3 regions of the Chromobacterium rhizoryzae genome follow, and region 1 is predicted to be linked to each of the others. Evidence: predicted binding sites of a transcription regulator. Region 1 holds the regulator's gene; each other region holds the start of a gene.
What was found. Region 1 encodes NrdR, which represses ribonucleotide reductase genes. Its sites were predicted from a motif close to AAANACNATATATNGTNTTT; they were not measured.
Positions count from the first base shown of each region.

Region 2: JC616_RS12990 (ribonucleoside-diphosphate reductase subunit alpha) is a predicted target of NrdR. The motif match lies at 2,886-2,905, and genes of this name have one in related genera.
Region 3: JC616_RS03000 (ribonucleoside triphosphate reductase) is a predicted target of NrdR. The motif match lies at 5,888-5,907, and genes of this name have one in related genera.

Region 1 is NZ_CP066126.1:3,919,333-3,926,290, forward strand. It holds gene JC616_RS17715 (carboxypeptidase M32) at 1-1,142, opposite strand, end outside; gene JC616_RS17720 (nuclear transport factor 2 family protein) at 1,434-1,823, shown strand; gene JC616_RS17725 (hypothetical protein) at 1,877-2,524, opposite strand; gene ribD (bifunctional diaminohydroxyphosphoribosylaminopyrimidine deaminase/5-amino-6-(5-phosphoribosylamino)uracil reductase RibD) at 2,749-3,873, opposite strand; gene JC616_RS17735 (GNAT family N-acetyltransferase) at 3,877-4,416, opposite strand; gene nrdR (transcriptional regulator NrdR) at 4,476-4,934, opposite strand; gene glyA (serine hydroxymethyltransferase) at 5,062-6,309, opposite strand; gene JC616_RS17750 (hypothetical protein) at 6,605-6,958, shown strand, end outside.
Region 2 is NZ_CP066126.1:2,857,097-2,864,054, reverse strand. It holds gene JC616_RS12990 (ribonucleoside-diphosphate reductase subunit alpha) at 1-2,779, opposite strand, end outside; gene pgeF (peptidoglycan editing factor PgeF) at 3,430-4,185, opposite strand; gene rluD (23S rRNA pseudouridine(1911/1915/1917) synthase RluD) at 4,175-5,278, opposite strand; gene JC616_RS12975 (outer membrane protein assembly factor BamD) at 5,277-6,068, shown strand; gene JC616_RS12970 (hypothetical protein) at 6,211-6,958, shown strand, end outside.
Region 3 is NZ_CP066126.1:643,693-650,650, forward strand. It holds gene JC616_RS02980 (NAD(P)H-dependent flavin oxidoreductase) at 1-1,088, opposite strand, end outside; gene JC616_RS02985 (acyl-homoserine-lactone synthase) at 1,500-2,165, shown strand; gene JC616_RS02990 (LuxR family transcriptional regulator) at 2,182-2,979, opposite strand; gene JC616_RS02995 (anaerobic ribonucleoside-triphosphate reductase activating protein) at 3,258-3,965, opposite strand; partial or broken gene nrdD (anaerobic ribonucleoside-triphosphate reductase) at 3,946-4,053, opposite strand; gene JC616_RS03000 (ribonucleoside triphosphate reductase) at 4,146-5,858, opposite strand; gene JC616_RS03005 (LysR family transcriptional regulator) at 6,475-6,958, shown strand, end outside.

The DNA.
Region 1 (6,958 bases):
AGCGCCGGGATGTCCTCGGCCTCGATCTCGCCGTCCATCAGCGCGCGCTCGATTTCGAAACGCAGGATCACATGCGCCGGATAGCACAACTCGTCGGCGTCCACGCGGATGTAACCCGGCTGCACCCGGCTATACAGGCCTTGCAGATTTTCCAGTGTAAACGCCGGCTGCTCGCCGAAATGGCTGCGGATCAGCGGCGCGATCAACTGCAGGAAGGCCGGGCTGCGGCCCAGCTGCATCTCGAAGGACAGACTCTGGCTCTCATGAATACCCATGGAACGCGCGCGGCCCAGCGGCTGCTCCAGCCAGTCCTTGGGCAGGTTCTGCTCGTAACGGGCGTGGCCGGTTTCGTGAACAATGCCCATCAAGCTCTGGACGAAATCATCGTCGCGGTAGCGGGTGGTGATGCGCACGTCTTCCGGCACCCCGCCGCAAAAGGGATGGCTGCTGACATCCAGCCGGCCGCCATCGAAGTCGAAGCGCAGCAGCTTCATCGCCTCCACGCCCAAGGCGCGCTGCTGCGCCACCGCGAACGGCCCCACCGGCTCGATCACCGTTTCCGACGCCTGCTTGGCGCGCGCGCGTTCGATCAGGCCCGGCAGCCAGGACTTCACCTCGGTGAAAATGCGCTCGATCTCCGCGCTCTTCATCCCCGGCTCGTACTTGTCCATCAGCGCGTCGTAACGGCTGCCGCCATTGGCCTCGGCCAGTAAGCGGCCCTCCTCGCGCGACAGTTTGACCACCTCGCGCAGGTTTTCCAGAAAGCCCTTCCAGTCATTAGCCGGGCGCTGGCTGCGCCAGGCGTGCTCGCAGCGCGCGCCGGCCAGGGTTTTGGCCTCCACCAACTCCGCCGGCAGCAGATTGGCCTGCGCCCATTCGCGGCGCATCTCGCGCAGATTGGCGCGTTGCAGCTCGTCCAGGTTTTCCTGTTCCGCCGCGTCCAGCTGCTCCTTCAGCTGCGGCGCGGTGATGATGCCGTGAGTCAGCACCCCCAGCTCCGCCAGCGCGGCGGCGCGGGCGTCGTTGCCCTTGCTCGGCATCATCGCCGCCTGGTCCCAGCCGGCGATGGCGCCGAGGTGGTTAAAGCGGTGCAGGCGGGCGAAAGTGTGGGTTAAAGCCTGGTAGGCGGATGTGTGCGTCATCTTGTCTCCTCTCTATAAAGAACCGATTTACGATCTGCCGCGCGTCGGCGATACGGTGTTGAGAACCGCTGTAGAATGCTCATGTAGCGCTACTCCTTCCGCTTTCTCAGCCGCAACGCCTGGTCTCGCCCCAGCTCGCGAGATCGTAAACACGCTCCACTTGTCAAAGCATGATGCCATCAGACTATTTGATCTGACAACTTCCGCCCCAAAATCCGCCAAAGCCGCGTATTGACAAGGATTTTGATTTTGTACATTATCAATATTCTATGACTCGCATGAGGTAAAATCATGCCATCCATCGCCGCCCAACTCTTTCTCGCCTACCAGGACCGCGACTGGGAGCGCGCGCGCCGCCTGCTGCGCGACGACGCCGTGATGCTGTGGCACTGCAGCGGCGAGTGCTTCCGCGGCGCGGACGCTATCGTCCACGTCAACCGCGTTTATCCGGAGGGCTGGAGCATACGCCTGCTGCAGGACAATCTGCTGGCCGACGGCCGCTGGCACGTGGTGGCGCAGGTAGACCACGGCGAGGCGCGCTTCTTCGCCAATTCCCTGTTCACGCTGGAACACGGGCTGATCAGCCAGATCGAGGAATACTGGGCCAGCGCCGAAGCGCCGCCGGCCTGGCGCGCGGGCTTGCCGGGCCGGGCCAGGCTGGAAGCCGCGCAGCCGGCTTGAGGCCGCGGGAACGGAAGCGTCGGGGGATGAAATAGCGGGCCCGTCGGTCCGCCTCAAGCCGCCGGCTGGCCGGCGTTGCGCGCCTGGGCTTGCGGGAATTGGTGCCAGTAATAGAAGTACTCGCGCACCAGCAGCAAGAAGGTGTTTTTCAGCTCCGCCTCGCGCAGATGCAATAACACCGCGTCCACCATCATGCGGAAGCTGTCGCCCTGGATGGGCTGGCCGTCCAATAGATAGAGCAGGGATTTGAGCAGGCGCTCGCGCAGATGGATGTCCGGCTCGGACATGCCGTCCTCGAACAGCTTGCCCAGGTAGAGGCCCAGCGACGGCGGGAAGCGGGAGAAGCCGTCGCGCTCCATCCGCGTCAGCAGCCCTTCCCAATCCGTCTCCAGCCACACCCGCACATTGCGCACCGAAAAACCGCTGCGCGCGGTGATCTCCACCACTTTCTTGGTATCGCCCAGCCAGAAGTAATAGAACTCACGGGTACAGGTCAGCGCCAGCACCTGCTCGTCCGGCGAGCAGGCCTGCAGCAGGCGTTCACAAGGACCGCGGAAGCCTTCCGCGTTGCGCTCGACGCCGTCCAGCCAGGGCAACAGCAGTTCCAGAATGCGACGCCTTTCGTCGATCACCTGAGCCGGCGCACCCTGACGCGCCAACAATCGCATATAAGCTTCCAGCGCCGCCTTCAAATCGCTCATGCCCTTTCCCCAGCCCTCCCGGATGCCGCGACTGCCCCGAATGCGAAAGCGAGCCGTTCTTGGCGGCCCGTCCTGAGCGTGCGTTCGCGCCCGCCGTCACGCGTCATGCGCACAGCGGGCGAACTGCTCTTATTTTCGGACAGAAATGTTGCAGACTCCAGACGGGATTCGCGGCGACGCGGTCATTTTCCCAAGCGCGGAGGCCATCCTCGCCTTGTCTCGCCCTAGTTCGCGGGACCTTGAGCAGCCGCCAAGACCGGCGTCAGGCTCAGGCGCAAATCCGCGCCCACCATGCGCGCGTCGCGTATGCTCAGCCGCTGCTTGTCGGCCAGGTCTTCCAGCGGCGGCCAGGCGAACAGGCCGCGCGCGGCATCGCCGGCCAGCGACGGCGCCAGGTAGAGGACGATCTCGTCCACCAGCCCGGCGCGCAACAGCGCGCCGTTGAGGCCGGCGCCGGCTTCCACCATCAGCATATTGACGCCGCGTTGCGCCAAGGCCGCCAGCAAAGCCGGCAGATCGGCATGGCCGTCGGGCAGCCGCGGCAAGCTCAGAAGCTCCGCGCCGGCGCGGTAGGGCTCCAAGCGCGCAGCCTCGTGATCGCAAGTGGCCAGCAAGGTGGCGCCGTCCTGATAGATGCGCTGTTCCGGCCGCGTGCGCAGATCGCTGTCCAGCACCACCCGCAGCGGCTGGCGCTCGCAGGGGACTTCCCGCACCGTCAGTTGCGGATCGTCGGCCAGCACGGTGCCGCTGCCGGTGAGCACCGCGCAGTGTTCCGCGCGCAGACGATGCACGTCGCGCCGCGCCTCCGGGCCGGTGATCCATTGGCTGCGGCCGTTGAGCAAGGCGGTCTTGCCGTCCAGTGTGGCGGCGGCCTTGAGCGTGACCCAGGGACGGCCGCGCTCCACGCGCGACAGAAAACCGCGATGCACTTGCCGCGCCTCGGCCTCCATCAGCCCGGCGTCGGCGGCGATGCCGGCGGCGCGCAGCATGGCCAGACCGCGGCCGGCCACTTCATGGTAGGGGTCCACCATCGCCGCGGCCACCCGGGCCACGCCCTCGTCGATCAGACGCCGCGCGCACGGCGGGGTGCGACCGTGGTGGCTGCACGGCTCCAGCGTCACGTAGGCGGTGGCGCCGCGCGGGGACAGGCCGCGCGCCAGACAGTCCTTGATCGCCTGGATTTCCGCGTGATCGCCGCCCACTTCCAGGGTGGCGCCCTCGCCGATCACCGCGCCGTCGCGCACCAGCACGCAACCCACGCCCGGATTGGGCGCGGCGCGGCGGGTGGCCTCGGCGGCCAGCCGCAACGCGCGCTGCATGTGACGATGGTCATCGGCGGAATAATTCATGATTCATTGCTTCCATTCTTGAGCCAGCAGGCTGTACTGCCTGGCGTCGCAATAGCGGCCCTGCAACAACAAGTACTCGCGCAGCACGCCTTCATAGCGGAAGCCCAGCCGCTCCGCCACCGCGCAGCTGCGATGATTGTCCGCCGCCGCGTCTATCGCCACCCGGTGCAGACCCAAGGGGCCGAAGGCTTCGGCCAGCAACAGGCGCAGCGCCGCCTGCATCACGCCCTGCCCCACCTGACGGCGGTCCAGCCAATAGCCGACGAAGGCGTGGCGGTTCAAATCGTCGATGGCGTGCAGATCGCAAACGCCGGCCAGCGCGCCGTCGCGCAATACCAGCCAAGTATAGGCCTTGCCGATCTGGCGGCCGACGGCGGCGGATTCCAGAAAAGCGCGGGAGTCCGCCTCGGAGCGGGTCAGGGGCTCCCACGGCATCCACGGCCGCAGCGCGTCGCGGTTGGCGTTGATCAGCGCGAACAGCGCCGGCGCGTCGGACAACTCCGGCGCGCGCAGCGAAACATTGGAAGGCAGGGGTTCTACCATGGAGGGCACCCGCGATGACGGAAGAATAGAGCAGTCTACTCCAGCCGCCCGCCGGTCGGTCAATGCGAAGACTTCTGGATTTCCTTGATGGCGTCGGAAAACTCGGACACATCCTGAAAGCTGCGGTACACCGAGGCGAAACGCACATAAGCCACTTTGTCCAGGCGCGCCAGTTCGTTCATCACCATTTCGCCGATCTCGCGGCTGGAGACTTCGCGCTCGCCCAATTGCAGCAGCTTGTGACAGATGCGGTCTATCGCTTCGTCCACCAAGGCGGTGGGTACCGGGCGCTTGTGCAGCGCGCGCAGGAAGCTGGTTCGCACTTTCTCGATGTCGAATTCCGAACGGTGGCCGGCGGTTTTCACCACCTGCGGCATGCGCACGTCGGCGGTTTCAAAGGTCGTGAAACGCTTCTCGCACACCGGGCAGCGCCGCCGCCGCCGGATGCTGCTGCCGTCCTCACTGACGCGGGAGTCGATTACCTGAGTATCGGCATTGCCGCAGAACGCGCATTTCATGACTTAATCCTAAGGGTTCCAATGTAGGGATGTTATCAGCAATGCGCAGTCAAGTTAATGCCGCTATCGCCCGCCCATGAAAAAGACGCCCCTGGGGGCGTCTTTCAGCGGCCGAGACCAGCTTGGCTTATTTGGAGTACACCGGGAAACGATGGCACAGCGCGGTGGCTTGCTCGGCCACGCGGGCGATCAGCGCGTCGTCGTTCGGGTTGTCCAGCACGTCCGCCACCAGATTGGCCACCTGGATGGCTTCGGCTTCCTTGAAGCCGCGGGTGGTGATGGCCGGGGAGCCGATGCGGATGCCGGAGGTCACGAACGGGGTTTCCGGGTCATTCGGAATCGCGTTCTTGTTCACGGTGATGTGGGCGCGGCCCAGCAGCGCGTCGGCCGCCTTGCCGGTCAGGCCCTTGGCTCGCAGGTCCACCAGGAACACATGGCTCTCGGTGCGGCCGGATACGATGCGCACGCCGCGCTCGCCCAGGGTCTTGGCCATGATGGAGGCATTCTTCAGCACTTGTTCCTGATACACCTTGAACTCGGGCAGCAGCGCTTCCTTGAAGGCCACGGCCTTGGCGGCGATCACGTGCTCCAGCGGGCCGCCTTGCAGGGTCGGGAACACATTGCTGTTGATGCTCTTCTCGAACTCGGCCTTGGCCAGGATGATGCCGCCGCGCGGACCGCGCAGGGTCTTGTGGGTGGTCGAGGTCACGAAGTCGGCGAACGGCACCGGGTTCGGGTAAACGCCGGCGGCGATCAGACCGGCGTAATGCGCCATGTCCACCATGAAGTAAGCGCCGCATTTCTTGGCGATCTGACCCATGCGCTCGAAGTCGAAACGCAGCGCGTAAGCGGAAGCGCCGCCGATGATCAGCTTGGGCTTGGTTTCCATCGCTACGCGCTCCATGTCGTCGTAGTCGATTTCTTCCTTGTCGTTCAGACCGTAGGCGACGATGTTGAACATCTTGCCGGACAGGTTGGCCGGGGAGCCGTGGGTCAGGTGGCCGCCGTGGCCCAGGTTCATGCCCATCACGGTGTCGCCCGGCTTCAGGATGGAGAAGTACACCGCCTGGTTGGCCTGGCTGCCGGAGTGCGGCTGCACGTTGGCGTATTCCGCGCCGAACAGCTGCTTGACGCGGTCGATGGCGAGCTGTTCCACCACGTCCACGTGTTCGCAACCGCCGTAGAAGCGCTTGCCCGGGTAGCCTTCGGCGTACTTATTGGTCAGTTGGGAGCCCTGGGCTTCCATCACCGCGGGGCTGGTGTAGTTTTCCGAGGCGATCAACTCGATGTGATCTTCCTGGCGTTGACACTCGGCCGCAATGGCGGCGGCGAGTTCGGGGTCGAATTTGGCAATCGTCTGGTCAGCAGCGAACATCTTTGACTCATCCATCAAAGGGTTAACGATGCGGGCATTCTACACGAAATGCCGGAGCGAAATCCTTAACGTGAAGCAATTGCGAGAGGCAACGACAAGCCCCTGCGCGCCACTTCCATCGCCCCCACACCCCACCGATAAAGGGACAAAGCCACAGCGATTTGCAGCCCAGCATTGGATAAAGCAACAATGCCAAGCGCCCATGGATCGCTTTGCAAGGGCTACGACCTTGCTTGCATCTCACTCTTGTGGCAAGCGCCCTCTTCCAATGGTTCGTCTCAGTGGAGAAAGATGAATGTTTTGGCTGGAGCAAAACCAAGCCATGCCCACGGAGTGGTTCGCAGGTGCGCCCACGCCGGATCAGCGCTCCGCGTGGGTGGGGAATATCTACCGTGTCCCCTTAGCCCATCATGCCGATGGCTTCTTCGAAGTCGTGCCATTTGTTTTTAGCGCCTACCGCTACCTAATGTATTTTGCCAGCCTAGCGGGAGAAGTGCCTGGAGACGATGAGCAGGAGGTACGTGACTTTATCCGGACTTGGGCGCATGACTTTGAACCCGATATGCGCACAAGCCGGTTGGTAAAGTTCATGCGAGCCGACGCTATCAGCCGCGACCATATCTACGAGCCGGCCTCATGGCGCCTGGAC
Region 2 (6,958 bases), 1.1 Mb from region 1:
CTTCCGGAGCCGCGGCCGCTTGGCTGTGGCTGTTGGACACCGCGTTCAGCTCGCCGCCGCGGCCGGTGGATTTCTCGGCGCTGGTGGCGGCCAGGGTGCGCAGGTAGTAGGTGGTTTTCAGGCCGCGCAACCAGGCGTGCTTGTACAGTTCGTCCAGTTTCTTGCCGGAGGCGCCCGCCATGTACAGGTTCAGGGACTGAGCCTGGTCGATCCACTTCTGGCGGCGGGAGGCCGCTTCCACCAGCCAGCGCGGGTCCAGTTCAAAGGCGGTGGCGTAGATGGCTTTCAGCTCGGCCGGCACGCGGTCGATTTGGCCCAGGCTGCCGTCAAAGTATTTGAGGTCGGCTACCATCACTTCGTCCCACAGGCCGGCGGCTTTCAGATCGCGCACCAGGTATTCGTTGGTGACGGTGAATTCGCCGGACAGGTTGGATTTGACGAACAGGTTCTGGTAGGTCGGCTCAATGCTCGCCGATACGCCGATGATGTTGGCGATGGTGGCGGTGGGCGCGATGGCCAGGCAGTTGCTGTTGCGCATGCCGTGGGTTTTCACGCGTTCACGCAGCGCGTTCCAGTCCATGCGTTCGCTGCGGTCCACTTCCAGGAAGCCGCCGCGTTCGGCCGCCAGCAGGTTGATGCTGTCGTGCGGCAGGATGCCGCGGTCCCACAGGCTGCCCTTGTAGGACGGGTAGCGGCCGCGTTCTTCCGCCAGTTCGGTGGACGCCCAGTAAGCGTAGTAGGCCACCATTTCCATGGATTCGTCGGCAAACTCCACCGCGGCGTCGGAGCCGTAGGCCACGCGCTTCTGGTGCAGGCAGTCCTGGAAGCCCATGATGCCCATGCCCACCGGACGGTGTTTCAGGTTGGAGTTGCGAGCCTTCTTCACCGGGTAGAAGTTGATGTCGATCACGTTGTCCAGCATGCGCAGGGCGATGCGGATGGTGCGCTGTAGTTTTTCGGAGTCCAGGCCGCCGTCCGCCTTCAGGTGGGCGGACAGGTTGACGGAACCCAGGTTGCAGACCGCGATTTCGTCCTCATTGGTGTTGAGGGTGATCTCGGTGCAAAGGTTGGAGCTGTGCACCACGCCCATGTGCTGCTGCGGGCTGCGGATGTTGCACGGGTCCTTGAAGGTCATCCACGGGTGGCCGGTTTCAAACAGCATGGTCAGCATTTTGCGCCACAGGGACAGCGCCGGGATGCGCTTGTACACCTTGAGCTCGCCGCGCTCGCCCATGGCTTCGTATTCTTTGTAGCGCTTCTCGAAGGCCGCGCCGTACAGGTCGTGCAGGTCCGGGGCTTCGGACGGGGACAGCAGGGCCCAGTCCGCGCCTTCCATCACGCGCTTCATGAACAGGTCCGGAATCCAGTTGGCGGTGTTCATGTCGTGGGTGCGGCGGCGGTCGTCGCCGGTGTTCTTGCGCAGCTCCAGGAATTCTTCAATGTCCGCGTGCCAGGTTTCCAGGTAGGCGCAGACGGCGCCTTTGCGCTTGCCGCCCTGGTTCACCGCCACGGCGGTGTCGTTGACCACTTTCAGGAAGGGCACCACGCCTTGGGATTTGCCGTTGGTGCCCTTGATGTGGGAGCCCATGGCGCGCACGGAGGTCCAGTCATTGCCCAGACCGCCGGCAAACTTGGACAGCAGGGCGTTTTCCTTGATGCCTTCGTAGATGCCGTCCAGGTCGTCGGCAATGGTGGTCAGGTAGCAGCTGGACAGCTGGCTGCGACGGGTGCCGGAGTTGAACAGGGTGGGGGTGGACGACATGAAGTCGAAGCTGGAGAGCACGTTGTAGAACTCGATGGCGCGCTCTTCGCGGTTCACTTCGTTCAGCGCCAGGCCCATGGCCACGCGCATGTAGAAGGCCTGCGGCATTTCGATGCGGTTGCCGTCCACGTGCAGGAAGTAGCGGTCAAACAGGGTTTGCAGGCCCAGGTAGCCAAATTTCAGGTCGCGGTTGGCGTCCAGCGCGGCGCCCATTTTTTTCAGGTCGTATTCGCCCAGTTTTTCATCCAGCAGTTCGGCGTCGATGCCGTTCTTGATGAAGGTGGGGAAGTACAGCGCGTACTGCTTGGCCATTTCTTCCTGGCTGACGGCTTCGCCCAGGATTTCCAGGCGGATGTTGTTCAGCAGCAGGCGGGCGGTCACGTAATCGTAAGCCGGGTCCTGCTCAATCATGGAGCGGGCGGCCAGGATGGCGGATTTGTTGACTTCGTCTTCGCTGACGCCGTCGTAGATGTTCTTCAGGGTTTCGCTCAGGATGGCGTCGATATCGATGCCGGCCAGGTTCTGGCTGGCGGATTCGATGGTGGCGCGCAGGCGGGCGATGTCCAGCGGCAGCTTGCGGCCGTCTTTACGCACCACGTTGATCTGCACCTGGGTCAGCGCTTCGCCGCGGGCGGCGCGCTCTTGGGCGCGCTGTTCGCGGTACAGCACGTAGGCGCGGGCTACATCATGCTCGCCAAAGCGCATCAGAGACAGTTCCACTTGGTCCTGGATGTCTTCGATGTGGATGGCGCCGCCTTCCGGCTTGCGGCGCATCAGGGCGCTGGCCACTTGTTCGCTCAGCTGGGCGACTTTTTCGCGCAGGCTGGCGGAGGTGGCGCCTTGATGGCCCATGACGGCCAGGAAGGCTTTGGTCATGGCGATGGAGATCTTGACGGGCTCGAACGGCACCACCGCACCGTTGCGACGGATGGTTTTGTACTGGCTGAAATCGGCCTTGGGCGCGGCTGCGCGGCCGAGTTCTGCGGCGGTCTGCCCTTCAAAGGTGGTCAATTGCATGTAGCCCTCGATAAGGTGGGTGGTTGCGTCCTTCCGTTGCTGCGTTTCCCGAGGGGCAGGCCGGCTGTGGACAAATCTGTTGAAAAGCTGTGCGCGAGCTGTGGGTAAACACAATATGTATTGTTTGTAGCTCGCGGAACACCCAAATTCTAGTGTTGAGTATGGGGCAGTACAAGTCTTGACAGCGGAAGATTTAATGGCTGTTTTGGCGCGGACGAGGGGCGAAAGCCCGTGGTTGTTGGCTTTGCGGGGCCTGAGATTTTTTTTGGCCGGCCGACACATTTCACTCTGTAGGCAGGAAACCTTGCTGAAACAAGCCGCAGCGGGGAGGGCGGCGCGGGCCACTAGATGTTGTGGATTTGCATCAGGGCGCGGACGGCGTCGCGCTGGCGGAAATTGGTGCGTAATTGGTGTGTTGGGTTTTTGGCCTGTCCGACCGCGCGGTCAATAAAAAGCCCCGCGGGCGGCGGGGTTGTGGGGAGGGTGGCTTAGAACCTGTTTACGATCTGCTGCGCGTCGGCGATACGGCGTTGAAACCGGATTCGAAATGCTCATGTACCGTATGTACACTCCGCTTTCTCAGCCGTTTTCGCCTTGTCTCGCTCTTGCTCGCGAGATCGTAAACACGCTCTTAGATCGTAAACAGGTTCTTACTCCAGCCAGATCAGGCTGGCCATACGTCCGGTCTGGCCGTCGCGGCGGTAGGAGAAGAAGCGAGCTCGGTCTATCACCGTGCATTCTTCGCCGCCGTAGATCTGTTCCACGCCGGCGGCGTTCAGGCGCTGACGCGCCAGCGCGTAGATGTCGGCCAGGAATTTGCCGTCGCCGATATCGCTGAAGGCGGTCGCGGCGGCAGGGTCGCGTTCCATGAAGGCGGCGCGCACTTCCGCGCCCACTTCAAAGGCGTCCGGGCCGATGGCGGGGCCCAGCCAGGCCATCAGCCGCGCCGGGCGTTCCTGGCAGGCGGCCACGGCGGCTTCTATCACGCCCTCGCACAAGCCGCGCCAGCCGGCGTGGGCGGCGGCCACCACCGTGCCTTCGCTATTGCACAGCAGGAGCGGCAGGCAGTCCGCGGTCATCACCGCGCACACCGCGCCGGGCTGGCGGCTGAAGCTGGCGTCGGCGTCCGGCGGCTGGGCGCCCACCTCGGCCGCGTTCAGCACCGTCACGCCGTGCACCTGGTTCAGCCAGGCCGGCTCCGCCGGCAGTTGCTGGCGCAGCAGCGCGCGGTTGGCGGCCACGGCGGCCGGGTCGTCGCCCACGTGCTGGCCTAGGTTCAGGCTGTGGAAGGGCGCGGCGCTGACGCCGCCGTTGCGGGTGGTGATCAGGGTGCGCACATTGGGCGGCGCCGGCCAGTCGGCCTCCAGCCAGTCCGGCGCTTGTTCGGCGGGCAGCTCAGCGGACATAGATCACCTCCACGTCGCCGTCGTCTTCATCGTCCTCTTCGTCCCAATCCTCGTCTTCCGGCTCGTCCTGCAATTGCGGCAGCGGCGCGGCGTCGGCGGTGTCGCCGTCTCCGCGCAACACGTCCAGCAGGTGGCGCAGGTCGTCCGGCAGCGGGGCTTTCCAGTTGCGTTCTTCGCCGCTGGCCGGGTGCACCAGGGTCAGGGAGTAAGCGTGCAGCGCCTGGCGGCCCAGCGTCTTCACCACGGCGGCCACGCCTTCGTCCATCTTGTGGCGCAGGTTGCCGTAGACCGGATCGCCGGCCAGCGGGTGGTTGGCCTCGCGCATGTGCACGCGGATCTGGTGGGTGCGGCCGGTTTCCAGCTTGCATTCAATGTAGGAGTGACTGGCGAAGCGTTCCAGCACCCGCACATGGGTGATGGCCTGTTTGCCGCCAAACTTCAGCACGGCCATTTTCAGGCGGTTGTGCGGATCGCGTCCCATCTGGGTTTCTATGGTGCCGTCAAACGGCACGTTGCCGTCGGCGATGGCGCGGTAGATGCGCTTGACGGTGCGCGCCTGCAACTGGCGCACCAGCTCGGTCTGGGCCGGCAGCGTCTTGGCCACCACCATCAGGCCGCTCGTGTCCTTGTCCAGCCGGTGCACAATGCCGGCGCGCGGCACCTGGGCCAGCGCCGGGCAGTGGTGGAGCAGGCCGTTGAGCAGGGTGCCGCTCCAGTTGCCGGAGGCGGGGTGGACCACCAAACCGGCCGGTTTGTTGATCACCAGGATATGATCGTCTTCAAAGATGATGGGCAGGTCCATGGCTTCCGCCTGGAAGGCCATCTCCTCGTTGCTGCGCATCAGGGTGACGTCCAGCTTTTCGCCGCCCAGCACTTTGGTCTTGGGCGCGGCGGGTTTGCCGTCCAGCAGCACATGGCCGTCCTTGATCCATTGCGTCAGCCGGCTGCGGGAGTATTCCGGCATCAATTTCGCCAGCGCGGCGTCCAGCCGTTCGCCGCACAGCGACAGCGGAACATCAAGTTGTTGTGTAGCGGATACCTCGTTTTCCGAGATGTCGCTATAATCGTCCGGGTCAAAGTAAGGATCAGTCATGAAAAGATACGTTGTCGCTGCAATGTTGGTGATGGGGCTTGCCGGTTGTGCAACCACGGAAACCTACGATGAGACTCGCGGCTGGACCGTGGAAAAGCTGTATTCGGAAGCGCATGATGAGTTGAACAGCGGCAATTATACCCGCGCTGTCAAGCTCTACGAAACGCTGGAAGCGCGTTTCCCTTACGGGCGCTACGCCCAGCAGGCGCAGATGGACCTGGCTTACACCCATTACAAGGATAATGAGCCGGAGCAGGCCATCGCCTCCGCCGACCGTTTCATCAAGCTTCATCCCACCCATCCAAACCTGGACTACATCTATTATCTGAAAGGCTTGGTGTTTTACAACGATGATTCCGGGCTGCTGGCCAAATGGGCCGGTCAGGACATGAGCGAGCGCGATCCGCGCGCCGCGCGCGAGGCTTTCGCCGCCTTCCGCGAGCTGGTGACGCGCTTCCCCAACAGCATTTACAAGGAAGACGCCTCCAAGAAGATGGAGCGGCTGCTGGACGCGCTGGGCGGCAACGAGATGCACGTGGCCCGTTATTACATGAAGCGCGGCGCTTACCTGGCGGCGGCCAACCGCGCCCAGGGCGTGGTGAAGAGTTACGCCAACACCAAGTATCCGGAAGAGGCGTTGGGCATCATGGTGGCGGCTTACGACAAGCTGTCCATGCCGCAGCTGCGCGACGACGCCAAGCGCGTGCTGGCGCTGAACTACCCTAATAGCGAATACCTGAAAGAAGGCTGGTCCATCGAGGACATGCCGTGGTGGAAGCTGTGGAAGTAAGCCGACCTTAAATGGTTTGAAAGCCCCCGGAATCCGGGGGCTTTTTGTTTGATGTCGCGCAGGCGCAGCGGGGCAAGGGTTTGAGGGCAATGCCTGCGGGATGATATGGTTTCGCCCTTTAAGCTGATAATCATAATTAGTCATGTCCAAAACCTTCGCCTCCCTATTGGGGCTGGCCGTCTTGTGCGCGCCGCTTGCCGCCGCCGCAAAACCAGACTTCGTCCTATTGAAGGCGCGTTACCCGGAAAAGCTGTCCTACGACGGCTCGGCGCAGCTGCTGAGCGCCGGCGGCGGCGAACTGAACGATTCCGCCATGGGTTTGATCGACGCGCTCAAGCTGCGTTTTCCCTGGCATGAGCTGTGGGCGCTGCGTTCGGCCAATGGCCTGAGCTTGCGTCAGGGGCGCGCGGAGGCGGCCCTGCCTTTGCCCAAGGGCGGCTATTTCACCGCCAGCTATGTGGCGATGTCGCGAGACGGCCTGACCTTGGCTTTTGGAAGCGGCCGGGACGGCAAGCTGGAGGCGGTGCGCTGGCGGCGCGGCGGGACGTTGGAAACGCTGGTGCCTGCCGGCCAGGCCTGGCTGTCCGGCGTCACCGACATCAGCGCCGACGGCCGCACGGTGATTGGCTGGCTGCTGAGCGATAAAGGAGCCATGCCGCGCGGCTTCCAATGGGTGGAGGGCAAGGGCTTCAGCTTGTTGCCGGAGCCCATGAGCCTGCCGCTGGCGCTGAGCGCGGATGGGGCCGTAACGGCCGGCATCGCCCTGCGCGGCGATCTGGACACGCTGCGGCGGATGCGGCGCATGCAAGATTTCATGAACGAAAGCCCGCTGATGAGCGATGGCGCGGCGACTCAGCTGCATGTTTCCGGCGTCCATCTGGGGCGCGGCG
Region 3 (6,958 bases), 2.1 Mb from region 1:
TCGGCGCCGCGGAAGAACAGGCCCTTGCCCACTTCGCCGCGGAAAGCGGCCGCCAGTTTGAGGTCGATGCAGAACTGGCCCATCTTGGCCACGCCGTCGCGCAGGCCGCAGGCGCTCAGGCAGTTGAGGCTTTGGGTGCAGCGCGCCGGATCGGCCTTGGCGTTGGCCTGCAGCTTGGCCTCGCGTTTCAGATAGCTTTTCAGGAAGGGCGTCAGCACGCCGCGCGCCGGCAGGCCGGCCACGCTCATGAATTCCGCGATGTCTTCCGGCTTGGCCTCGGCCAGCGTGCGCTTGAAGTTGTCGTGCGCGTCGCCCTCGCGGGTGACGGCGAAGGCGGTGCCTATCTGCACCGCGGACGCGCCGAAGTCCTGGATGCAGGCCTTCATCTTTTCGAAGCTGTTGACGCCGCCGGCGACGATCAGCGGAATCCGCTCGCTCTCCAGTTGCAGGCTTTTGAACAGCTGGCGGGTGTCGTCCAGCACTTTCTGGAAGCTGAAGCGCTCGGCGTCCAGTTCGGCGAGGCTGGCCGCGCCCAGGTGGCCGCCGGCGTGCTTGGGATGCTCGATCACGATGGCGTCCGGCAGCCGTCCCTTTTTCATCCAGCGCTTGAGCACGATGCCGATGCCGCGCGCCTCGGACAGGATGGGAATCAGGGCCACCTTGGGAAAGCCGGCGGTCATGTCCGGCAGATCCAGCGGCAGGCCGGCGCCCATCACCACCGCGTCGGCGCCGGATTCGCAAGCCTGGCGGACATAGTCCGGATAGGAGGCCACGGCCTTCATCACATTGACCGCCACCATGCCGCGGCCCTGGGCGTAGCACAGCGCGCCCTTCACTTCGCGATCCAGCGCGATCAGGTTGAGGCGGTCCAGCTCGGCCTGGCCGCGCGCGTATTGCGACTGCTCGACCAGATCGGCGTGCAGATGACGCAGGTCGACGCTGGCGACCGTGCCCAGCGCGCCTTCGCGCGCGACATGGCCGGCCAGACTTTTGGCTGAGACGCCTATGCCCATGCCGCCCTGCACGATGGGAAGCAGGACGCGTTGTCCTATCTGCAAGGGAGCGTAGAGCGGGAAATTTGTGGTCATTTAGCAACGATGCCGGGGCGGATGAATAAAAGGCGATCTTAGGCATGGCGGCCTTAAGAGTCTTTGCTCTAGAGCAAAAAACTAAGGATGGCTCGCTTTTTAACTCGGAAAAACTATTGACGCTTCAATGACTTGAGCGCTTGCCTCTGCCGGACATGGCACGCAAACTTTTGATTTTAGTGAGGATATTTTTAGCTAAGCCATTGTGATGCGTTCAAATATGTCTTTGGTATTTTTTGTGAAAAGAAATAGTGCGGCGAAAGTCCCGGCAAATCCAGGGTAAAGACTTTTTGCCATCGTTGGCCTTAGCACATTCCTAAAAATCAGCTCCTGTCCATTTGGTCAGATTTCCCGGTTCAGTCCTGCTCTTACAGTGCCCGTGCCGGTAACTTGATGATTGGAGAAAATAAAATGGCTCATTTCTTTCCACTGGAGTTGGATGGTTTGCTGATGGAGAAGGTCAGCGCGACGTCTTATGAAATTGATTTGCTGAAGTTCCGCCACCAGGTGTTTCGCGTGCAACTGGGTTGGGTGCCGCCGCGGCCGGACGGCCTGGACCTGGATGATTACGACGCGTTCTCCGACAATCTGGCGGTGATTGCGCAGCAGCAAGTGGTGGGGTCGGCGCGTTTCACGCCAGGCGATCAGCCCTTCATGATCGAGCGGGAGTTTGCCCGTTTGCTGGCGCCTGGGGAGCGCATCCGCAAAGGCGCGGGTTGTGGGGAAATCACTCGCTTCGCGGTGGGCAAGACGATTTCCGGCCGTGAGACGAGAGCGATTGCGCGCTTGTTGTATCTGAGCTTATGGGAGTGGTCGCGCGCCAACGAGGTGCGCTGGCTTTATTTCGTGGTGGAGCCGTCTTTTTATCGGCATCTGTCCCGGATGGGGTTTCCGATACAGCCGGTGGGCGTGCCAAGACCGCTGGACGGCGGAGTGATGTCGGTTGCGGGCTGCTTTGACTGGGAGCAGGCTGATCCGGAGTTCATCAAGTCGCTGCGACGGGAAGTCGCTGCGCCAAGAGAGTGCGTCCGTTCCTGGTTGGAATACGACCGTGCGCATGCTCCCGCGTGGGCTTAAGCTGGCCGGCCCGCAGCTAATCGCTGACCTGGAGTCCGGGAGGCGGCAACAAGTGCATGCCCAGCACGATGGCGTGAGTGCGATTGTTGGCGTTCAGCTTGCGGATGACGTTGGCGACGTGGAACTTCACCGTTCGTTCGCTGATGTCCAGGATGGTGGCGATTTCCCAATTGGTCTTGCCGCGGCTCATCCAGTGGAAAATATCGTATTCACGCTGCGATAGCGGCATGGAACTGGGTGTGGCCGGGGCCAGATTGGCGATGCGCACCGCAGCCTGGTGCAAGTGGGGCGTCAGACATTCCAGCATGGCGACCAGATTGGGGTCGGAGCTGGCGTCTTTGCCGCTGACGGAGAAAATGCAACCCAGATTATTGCGTTTGGAGGCGGCGCTGAAGGTGACGCCGCTTTCCAATCCTACGGTGGCGGCCTCGGCGATGAACTTGCGTTCTTCCTTGCCCTTGGCACGGCTGAAGCGCTCTTGCCACTGCACCGGTCCGCTGCCCAGATGGATCTTCAAGATGGGATCGTGCTGGGCGTAGTTTTCCTCCATGTAATGCTTCAGCCATTCCGTGGGATAGCTGACATTCAAGACCCGCTCCAGCCGCTGAATCTGCTGGTGCTGGTTGATGCGACCCAGCGCCAGCACCATGTGCTCGGAAGGCGCCTGGCTGAGCAACATGTCCAGAAACCCCCTGAGCTCGGCTTCGGTTTCGATTTGTCCGGCAAGGTGAATCCATTCCAGCAACGTCCATTGCTGACTCGCGGACAAGCCGCTGGGCAGCGGCCGTGCTATCGCGGAATTTGAGATGACCATGAGCAAATCTTTCTTGATCTTGTGGTTTTACGCTGCTGGATAGTAGCCCACATGCAAAAGGCATGGGAAGCGCTAACTCCTTGTTCTGGTGCCAAGAACAGCGACTGTTGCATTCGTCGCCGACATTATAACAAATTGCCTGTCCAAAAATCCGTAAGTAGAAATAATTATATTGATCAATGACTTATTTGGTGCTATTTGGCGGGGGACAAACTAGGCGGGAAGTTGGGGCGTCATAAGGAAGACGCCGGGACAAGCTTGGAAAACTGGACCTTCTGTCAGTGTTCCCGATAACTGAAGCGCTGGAACAAAGGCGCGATCTCTTCTATCAGTTGCGGCGCGGGCCAGCCGGCCGGGGCTGGAGGCAGGGCGAAGGAGGGCGGCGGACGCAGTTGCTGCCAGTGATAGTCGGCGACGCCCAGCGCCGCCAGCCGCCGCGCCAGCGCGGCCAGTTGGATCTCATTGTGCCAGTGCGGATGTATGCTGCTGCGACATTCAAAATTGCTGTTGTTTTGCAACAAACAGTGCAGCGAGGCCTCGGTCTGCTCGCCGCTGCGGGGCAAGCCGGTCAGCGCCGGATAGGCGCCGAAATCGGTCTTGATGTCCAGGCCGACCCAATCCAGCAACGGCAGTACCCGCCGCAAGCGCTGCGGATACGCGCCGCCGGTATGCAGGCCGGTGGCGAAGCCCAGCGCCCGGGTCTGTTCCAGCAGCGCCGGCAGCGCCGGCTCCTGCAGCGGTTCGCCGCCGGAGAACACCACGCCGTCGAGCAGGCCGATCCGGCTTTGCAGCCAGCGCAGGGTGTCCGGCCAGCGGGTTTCGCCGTTTTGGCGCCGCAGCAGGTGGGGATTGTGGCAATAGCCGCAGCGCCAGGGGCAGCCGGCGAGAAAGACCACGGCGCACAGTTTGCCCGGCCAGTCGCAGCTGGAGAACGGCGTCAGCCCGCCGATGCGGGCTGCTGCGGGGTCAGCGGGCGGCGTGTTCACTGAAGCAGACCCGTTCGTCGAATTCTCCGCGTTTGCCGATATTGAAAGACTGCACCGGGCGGTGATAACCCATTACGCGGGTCCAGACTTCGCAGCGGGTGCGCTGTTCGTCGTTGAGCGGGGCGGCGTCTTGGCCGGGGAGGTGGGTGGGGGAGTCATGAGCTTTCCTTTCTTAAGGGCTTATGAAGGCTGGCGCGCCAGCAGTTCCGCGTCGCAGCGCGGGCAGAATTCATGGTGACCGGACAGATAGCCGTGCTTGGGGCAGATCGAGAAGGTCGGGGTGACCGTGATATAGGGCAGGCGGAAGCGGGATAGCGAGCGGCGCACCAGTTCGCGGCAGGCGTCGGCGCTGCTGACCGCCTCGGTCATATAAAGGTGCAGCACGGTGCCGCCGGTGTATTTGCGCTGCAGCTGTTCCTGGCGCTGCAGGGCCTCGAAGGGGTCGTCGGTGAAGCCCACCGGCAATTGGCTGGAGTTGGTGTAATAAGGATGGGCGTCGCTGCCGGCCTGCAGGATGCCGGGGTAGCGTTTGCGGTCTTCCTTGGCGAAGCGGTAGGTAGTGCCTTCCGCCGGGGTGGCTTCCAGGTTGTACAGGTGGCCGGTGCTTTCCTGGAACTCCACCATGCGCTGGCGGATGTGATCCAGGTAGTCGCAGGCCAGTTGGTGGCCTTCCTCGCTGGTGATGTCGATGCGGTCGCCGCTGAAGTTGCGGATCATTTCATTGATGCCGTTGACGCCTATGGTGCTGAAATGATTGCGCAGCGAGCCCAGGAAGTGACGGGTGTAGGGGTAGAGGCCGTCGTCTATCCGCGCTTGCACTTCGCCGCGTTTTTTCTCCAGCGCGTCGCGGGACAATTCCAGCAAGCGGTCGGTTTCGGCCAGCAGCGCGGCGTAGTCGCCGGCGAAGCGGTGGCCCAGACGCGCGCAATTGACGGTGATCACGCCGACGGAGCCGGTTTGTTCGGCGCTGCCGAACAGGCCGTTGCCGCGCTTGAGCAGTTCCCGCAAGTCCAATTGCAGCCGGCAGCACATACTGCGCACCATCTGCGGCTCCAGGTCGGAGTTCACGAAGTTCTGGAAATAGGGCAGACCGTATTTGGCGGTCATCTCGAACAAGAGATCGGTGTTTTCGCCGTGCCAGTCGAAGTCGCGGGTGATGTTGTAGGTGGGAATCGGGAAGGTGAAGGAGCGGCCCTTGGCGTCGCCGGCCAGCATCACTTCGATGTAGGCGCGGTTGATCATCGCCATTTCGCGCGCGCAATCGCCGTAGCGGAAGCTCATTTCCTCGCCGCCTATCACTGGAATCTGCTCGGCGATGTCGTCCGGGCAGGTCCAGTCGAAGGTCAGATTGGTGAACGGGGTCTGGGTGCCCCAGCGGCTGGGCACGTTGAGGTTGTAGATCAGTTCCTGGACGCACTGGCGCACGTCCGCGTAGCTCAGCCCGTCTTTTTTGACGAAGGGGGCCAGATAGGTGTCGAAGGAGCTGAAGGCCTGGGCGCCGGCCCACTCGTTTTGCAAGGTGCCGAGGAAGTTGACGATCTGGCCGCAGGCGGAGGACAAGTGACGCGGCGGTGCGGATTCCACCTTGCCGGGAATGCCGTTGAAGCCATTTTGCAACAGGGTGCGCAGCGACCAGCCGGCGCAGTAGCCGGACAGCATGTCCAGATCGTGGATGTGAAGATCGCCTTGGCGGTGGGCGAGGGCGGCTTCCGGCGCCAGCACCCGCTCCAGCCAGTAATTGGCGGTGAGTTTGCCGGCGATGTTGAGAATCAGGCCGCCCAGGCTGTAGCCCTGATTGGCGTTGGCGTTGACCCGCCAGTCGGCCCGGTCCAGATATTCGTCGATCGCGGAGATGGCATCCACCATGGCGGTGGGCGCGGAGGCTGTGCTCATTTCTATATCTAGTGAAGTTATCGAATGAGCGCCACTATAAATTGTGTTTTGTGCGCTGTGTGGCTGAGGTGGCGATAACTTGACGCGGATCAAGCGAGGCGCTTTTGACGACGGCGAAGGCTGGATTCCGGGGCGAAAACCTGGCCATTGGGAGCGCAATGTCATGTTGTTTGCGACAGCGCATGACTTATGCTGGATTGGGGCCGGCTGTGGCGCTCAAGGGCGACGCGGGCGGGGCTGCGGCATATTGTTGCCAACTTGATGCTGTTTCATTGAGTCTGTTGCAACAAACTCATGGCATTCAGACTGAATCAGGTGCATACTTGGATTGCATAGAAAATAGGGCAATGTATTTTCAACTAAGCTGTAAAACTATATGACAAAGTGCGCTCCGCGAGCGGTGCAGTGGGGAAGCTGCGGTCGGTTCTGTTCCTGGCGTGGATTTGTCCATGAAGATGCATTCACAACAATTTGCAAGTTCTTCTTTAATCATCAAAGGGTATGGTGTACCCTTTTTAAAGAGATACTACTTAATAATGTTATCAGCATTGTCAAATCCAGGGCGTCCGTCCGGGCGTGAAGGGTAGGCGATGCCGAGCCTGGAACATCCCTGATTATGGACACCTTAAAAGCATTGATGGTCTTCATGACCACGGCGGAAAACGGCAGTTTCTCCGACGCCGCGCGCAAGCTGGGCGTATCGCCGGCCGCTATCAGCCAGAGCATCGCCCGGCTGGAGCAGGAACTGGAGGTTCGCCTGTTCAACCGCACCACGCGCCAATTGACGCTGACCGAGGACGGGCGCCGTTTCTACGCCCAGTGCCGCGGGCCGGTGAACAATCTGGATTCGGCGATCAATCAGTTGAAAGCCAGCCGCGACGAGCCGGCCGGCCATCTGCGGGTCAGCATGCCCAACTCCTTTGGCCGGCGTTTCATCCTGCCCATCATGGGCGAGTTCTGCGAGCGCTATCCCAAGGTGCGGGTCTTCTTCGGCCTGGACGATCATTTCAGCGATCTGATCGAGGACGGCTACGATGTGGGCGTGCGTTCCGGCATGATGCCGGACAGCCGCATGGTGGCGCGCAATCTGGCGCAGATGC